Regions from separate parts of the Paenibacillus sp. FSL K6-2441 genome, predicted to be linked through region 2. Evidence: predicted binding sites of a transcription regulator. Region 2 holds the regulator's gene; the other holds the start of a gene.
The links. Region 2 encodes LexA, which represses DNA repair genes until DNA is damaged. Its sites were predicted from a motif close to CGAACATATGTTCG; they were not measured.

Region 1: addB (helicase-exonuclease AddAB subunit AddB) is a predicted target of LexA. The motif match lies at 1,246-1,259, and genes of this name have one in related genera.

The regions. Positions count from the first base shown of each region.
Region 1 is NZ_CP150174.1:3,111,958-3,115,199, reverse strand. Features, by position in the region: gene NSQ80_RS14310 (class I SAM-dependent rRNA methyltransferase) at 1-1,058, shown strand, start outside; gene addB (helicase-exonuclease AddAB subunit AddB) at 1,312-3,242, shown strand, end outside.
Region 2 is NZ_CP150174.1:2,431,959-2,435,200, forward strand. Features, by position in the region: gene NSQ80_RS11015 (hypothetical protein) at 1-429, opposite strand, end outside; gene NSQ80_RS11020 (DUF896 domain-containing protein) at 442-615, opposite strand; gene NSQ80_RS11025 (LysM peptidoglycan-binding domain-containing protein) at 794-1,054, opposite strand; gene lexA (transcriptional repressor LexA) at 1,371-1,997, shown strand; gene NSQ80_RS11035 (hypothetical protein) at 2,117-2,272, opposite strand; gene glnA (type I glutamate--ammonia ligase) at 2,438-3,242, opposite strand, start outside.

The DNA of each region.
Region 1 (3,242 bases), 680 kb from region 2:
ACTTTTTGCCGGGGCTGATCGTGGACAAGTTTGGTGACGTACTGGTTGTACAGCTGCTTACACTGGGTATGGACCGCTGTCGGGAGCAGATTGTGGAGGCGTTGTCGGAAGTGCTGCATCCCGTTGGCATCTATGAACGCAGCGATGTAGCCGTCCGGGAAATGGAGGGCTTGGAGCAGGTGAAAGGGCCGATCTTTGGCCAGCCGCCGCGCCATGTCATCGTGTCGGAGAACGGGCTCAAGATCGAGGTGGATATTGAGCAGGGGCAAAAAACGGGCTATTTCTTCGACCAGCGGGAGAACCGGGCGTCCATCAAGCCGCTGATGACCGGTTGGGGCGGACGCAGCGGCATCACGCTGCAGGAACTGCCGACGGAAGACGGCGGCGTGCGGCTAGCGCCGGTCAACCGGAACGGCAAAGAAGTCACTTTCCCGTACTGGGACGGAGCCACCGTGCTGGAATGCTTCTCGCATACCGGAAGCTTCACCTTACATGCCTGCAAATACGGAGCCAAAAAGGTGACCTGCCTTGACATCTCCGAGCATGCGATCGAAAGCGCGAAGCGGAACGTGGAGCTGAACGGGTTCACCGATCGCGTCGAATTTGTCGTGGCTGATGCGTTTGATTATTTGCGCAGTCAGGTGAAAGGCTTGGAGGAACGGGCGCGCCGTGCGGCCCAAGACGCCAAGGTGGACACTTCCGTGCCGCTGACGGCCGGCGGCGGGCGGACTTGGGACGTCGTGATCCTCGATCCCCCGGCGTTTGCCAAGACGAAAGCGGCGGTTAAAGGTGCCGTTCGCGGTTATAAAGATATTAACCTGCACGGCATGAAGCTGGTGAATGAAGGCGGCTATCTGGTAACGGCCAGCTGTTCCTACCATATGCGACCGGATCTGTTCCTGGAGACGATCCTCGAGGCCGCGGAGGATGCAGGCAAAGTGCTGCGCCTTGTGGAATGGCGGGCAGCCGGCAAGGATCATCCGCAAATCCTTGGGGTGGACGAAGGACATTACCTGAAATTTGCCATTTTCGAAGTGCGCAGCAAACACGCGTTGTAAAATTGGATATAACGGATAAACAGCCTCGTTTCGCGAGCTTTCGCGGTACGGGGCTTTTTTAAGGTATCAGAAAGTATAAGCTTCGGGGGATTGACATCCTGATATCGCAAGAAAAACTTCCGCTAAACGCGGTCTGTCTACATTGAATGTACGTCGATTGACGTTTTTCTTATGCTTGAAGAAGATACGAATGTTTGATCGTATTTATGCTATACTGGAACTTAACGAATTGTCCGTCGTAGGAGGTACTTCCATGTCTTTACAGTTCATACTCGGCCGCTCCGGCAGCGGCAAAACCAGCCTCATTCTCGACCGGGTGACCGCCAAGCTGCGCGAGCAGCCGATCGGTCCGCCGCTGATTATTTTAACCCCGGAGCAAGGCACGTTTCAGATCGAGCAGCGGATCGCCACGGCCCCGGGCTTGCGCGGTACGGTACGCACCCAGGTGCTTGGCTTTCGCCGTTTGGCGCTGCGCGTCATGCAGGAAACCGGCGGTGCGGCGCTGGTGCCGATCGATGATGAAGGCAAAAAAATGCTGCTATATAAGCTCATGCGCCGCCGCAAAGGCGAGTTGAAGCTGTTTGGACACGGCGGAGACCAGCTCGGATTAATTGACCGGATAGCCGGACTATACACGGAAATGAAGAAATACAACGTGGATTTCTCAGCTCTGCGGGAGCATTATCAACTCCTGGAGCAGACCGAAGGGGAATCCCCTTTATTAAAGGATAAAATGCACGATCTTAGCCTTTTGTTTGCGGAGTATGACGAAGAGCTGTCCCGCTTGTACATCGACAACGAGGACCATGTCGTCAAGCTGGCGCAGGGGGCTAGCAAGTCGGCTTATTTGCGCGGGGCGGAAATTTGGATTGACGGGTTTCATACGTTTACGCCGCAGGAATATACAGCGATCCTCGCACTGCTGAAGACGGCGGCTTCCGTCACCGTCTCGCTGACGTTGGACCGGGTATACAGCAATGGAAATCTGCCGCATGAACTAAACCTGTTTTATACCCCTGCATCCGCCTTCGTTAAGCTGAGCCGACTGGCCGCAGAAGAGGGAATTGAAGTTCTGCCGGCAGAGCTGTTGGAGGCCCGTCCGTTTCCGCGGTTTCGGGAGAGCGAGACGCTTTCGTACCTGGAGTCTGCGTACGAGCGGCGTTCGCCGTGGCCGAAGTCCGAGCCGCCTCAGGATTTGGAACAGGCCCTATCTTTGCACCGGGCTGCCAGCCGGCGGGCTGAGGTTGAAGGCGCGGCGCGCGAGATGGTTCGCCTCGCCAGGGAAGAAGGCGTGCGTTGGCGGGACATGGCGCTGCTGGTGCGCAACTTAGGGGATTATGAAGAACTGCTTGCTCCGACGATGGAAGCATACGGGATCCCTTATTTTCTTGACCAGAAAGCAAGTATGCTGTATCATCCGATGATCGAATTTATCCGGGCCGCGTTGGACGTGGTACTCGGGTTTTGGAGATACGAAGACGTATTTCGCTGCGTGAAAAGCGAATTTCTTCTGCCGCTGGACGGCAGCCTGACGCGCGAGCATATGGATGTGCTGGAGAATTATGCTCTGGCGAGCGGGATTCAAGGTTACCGTTGGTTTGACGGCCGTCCTTGGAAGTCGGCGCCAAGCCTGTCGCTGGAGCAGGAGGATCAAACGGCGGCATCCGTTAAAGCCATGGAGCAGCTGCAGCTGCTGGAGCGGTGCCGCGCTGCGGTCGCCGGCCCTTTGTCAGCGTTTGAGAAAGAGATCCGCAAGGCGAAGAACGCGGCAGACATGTGTGCCGCAGTATTCCATCTGCTGGAGCGGGTGGAGGCCGCCCAGCGTCTGGATGTGCTGGCGCATCGGATGGTGCGCGAAGGCAAGCCGCGTCAGGCGATGGAGCATCGCCAACTATGGAGCGCGGTATTGGACGTGCTCGACCAGATCGTGGAAATGATGGGGGACGAGCCTTTGGAGCTGGAGCTGTTTGCCGGCGTGCTGGAGACCGGGCTCAAGGAGCTGAAGGTGTCGCTTGTGCCGCCTTCGCTCGACCAGGTGCTGATCGGGAGTACGGAGCGGACGCGTTCGGGGCAAGTCAAGCATCTGTTCCTGCTTGGCATCAACGAAGGGATCATGCCGGCCAATCTGCAGGAGGAGGGTGTGCTCAGCGAGCAGGAGCGGGAGCGACTGGCGGAGCTTGGCTT
Region 2 (3,242 bases):
CTTCGGTTCCCGCGTCTTCGGTTCAATGACGATTTTGTTCCGGCTCACCTTGATCTTACTGATGTTACCGGCATCCAACATCCGGTCGCGGTTAAACTTCGAAGTGTACAGCCAGCTCTTGTTCACGCGTAAATATGGCTTACGCAGGAAGATCACCAGGGCCAGTACGAAATACAAAAAGATCGTCGCCCAGAACAATACCGAGTTCACTTCCTCTGTATTACCGATCAACCCGACGATGGCATACAGCAGAGCTAACAGAACCAAGGCGGTAGGCAAAATGAAATTCCGCCCTTTAAATACGTCGCCTTCCCCATTTGCTCCAAGCGAAGTACGAGGGTTCCGCGTCCCTTGTCCGACATTGGGACCTTTGCCTTTCTTATACATTCTTCGTTGATTGCGTTCTACTTTTCGGTCAAACGACCCCATACCTGTTCCTCCCTATTTATCTACAATCTCGATTGACTCGAGCTGTTGCCGAAAATTTCTGCGAACGTTTTGCAGATACGTTTCCCGAAGCTGGGCTCTTTCCAAGATCTCATCTTGCGATAATCCTTCTTGTTTCGCTTTGCGAGCCAGCTCGTTAATCCGCTTAACCAAAGCATCAATATCCATAATTCCACCTGCTTCTTTATATACTATGCTTCCCATGATGTCTCACAGGGCATTAATTCTTACTTTGACATGAGAAAAAGAGCTTGTCAAGGCGCGGCAACCCCTGCCGGAATACCTTGGAACAAGCTCTGTTCGAATGAATCGGTAAACCTCTGATCATGATCTTTGTAAGCATCAATTATCTGCTCGGCAACATCAACGTATCCCCAGCTTGAATCTCGCTGCTGCTCAGCCCGTTCGTCCGGATCAGCTTCTGAACATAGACCCTTGTGTCCAGGCCCTGAGGCTTATGTGCCACGGCAATTTCCCATAACGTATCCCCTGGCATAACCACGACATATTCCGGCCGATTTGCTCCCTCAGAGCTATCCGAAGAAGCAGCAAAGGCTTGTACCATTCCAGTACATGTGATGCTGAAGATGATTAAAAGCAGGGCCATTTTGGACAATCTACTCTTAAGGAAGACGTTCATATGTAAACTTCTCTTCACAGGGCGACGAAAAGAAGGTTGTTCATAGATGCTTTGATAAGAACTATATTTCAACATTTCACCATCACTCCAAACAAGTGTTCTGTGTTAATGTAATCAATATAACACGAACACTTGTTTGATTCAATAGTTTTTTTCGAACAGTTGTTCCTGTTTTTTTCGGAAATAGTTCTCGTCTCCCAAACTATTTAGAACTAATGTTTGTACGAACGGCAGTTCTATGTTATAATTTTTCCAAACGTTACTAAATGGGGTTGATCCGTAAATGTCTAAGGTATCGAGCCGGCAACAGGCCATTCTTGAGTTTATTCGCAACGAAGTACGCGCTAAGGGATATCCTCCTTCGGTCCGGGAGATCGGTGAAGCCGTCGGATTGGCTTCCAGTTCCACCGTTCACGGCCATTTGGACCGTCTGGAGAAGAAAGGCTTCATCCGCCGCGACCCGACGAAACCGCGCGCCATTGAATTGCTGGGTCAAGAGGAATCGGAGAATTACAATTTGTTTGCGCACAGCGTGACCCGCGTTCCTATTGTTGGGAAGGTCACCGCAGGCGTGCCGATCACAGCGACAGAGAATATTGAAGATTATTTTCCGCTGCCAGAGCACTATGCAGCTGATGGTGACATCTTTATGCTTTCCGTGGTTGGCGACAGCATGATCGAAGCTGGAATACATAACGGGGATTACGTGATTGTCCGCCAACAGCAGACGGCGAACAACGGTGATATCGTTGTGGCCATGACGGAGGATGACGAGGCAACGGTCAAGACGTTCTATAAAGAAAGTGACCATATTCGCCTGCAGCCGGAGAATTCGACGATGGAACCGCTTCGTTTGAAACATGTAACCATCTTGGGCAAGGTCATCGGCTTGTTCCGCGACCTGCACTAATCCGAACTCTTCCTTAATAGAAGGCGAAACGAAGATACGAAATCCGAGCAGGACGAAGCGATGGGGTGACATCGGCTTCGTCCTCGTTTACTTTTAGAGAACTTGATGACTTCCCCCTCCTATTCCCATTCGAGATTCAGGAAGCTCACGGGATGGTAGCCGTTTTTGTCTCGGCGACCGCGTGTGCCCCAGCCTAGCCCCGAACGCTCCGTGATCCACCATTGCTTTAACCGATAGCGCCGACGTTGGTATCTTTTTAATTCGGTTACTGTCATCTACATTAACCTCCTTATTTATACCTATAAGTTGTCCCAATTCAGGATAAATCATGGCATGGTTTCGAAATCCAAAAACTGTTATTCATTCATCATCCGTTTCAATAAAAAAAAGCCAGCACCCTGCTTGAATTGCCGGGTGCTGGCTTGGCTTGTTAACACCGATTAATACAACGTTATATATTGATCGCGTTCCCATTGATGAACTTGGGTCCGGAAGATATCCCATTCGATCTCTTTCAGTTCATAGAAGTGAGTCAGCGCATGATCTCCGAGCGCTTCGCTGATAATTTCGCTGCGGAGCAATTCGCCGAGCGCTTCTTTCAAGTCGGCTGGCAGACTTGGGATGCCTTCTTCCACCCGCTCTTCTTCAGACATCACATAGATGTTGCGGTCAACCGGATCAACCAGCGGCAGCTCTTTCTTAATTCCATCCAGTCCGGCTTTCAACATAACGGCCAGAGCCAAGTATGGGTTAGCAGCCGGGTCCGGGTTACGCACTTCGATCCGGGTGCTGAGACCGCGGGAAGCCGGAATCCGAATCATCGGACTGCGGTTACTCGAGGACCAAGCCACATAACAAGGGGCTTCATACCCAGGCACGAGACGTTTATAAGAGTTCACGGTCGGGTTCGTGATCGCGGCGAATGCGCGGGCATGCTTCAGAATGCCGGCCATATAATGACGTGCTTCTTTGCTCAAGCCCAACTCATCGTTTTCGTCATAAAATGCATTGACATTGCCTTTGAACAGCGATTGGTGACAGTGCATCCCGGAGCCATTCACGCCATACAGCGGCTTCGGCATAAACGTTGCATGCAGTCCATGCTGGCGGGCAATCGTCTTAACGACCAGCTTAAAGGTTTGGATTTGGTCTGCAGCTTTGATCGCATCAGCATATTTGAAGTCGATTTCATGCTGACCTGGTGCCACTTCGTGGTGAGAAGCTTCGATTTCAAAGCCCATTTCC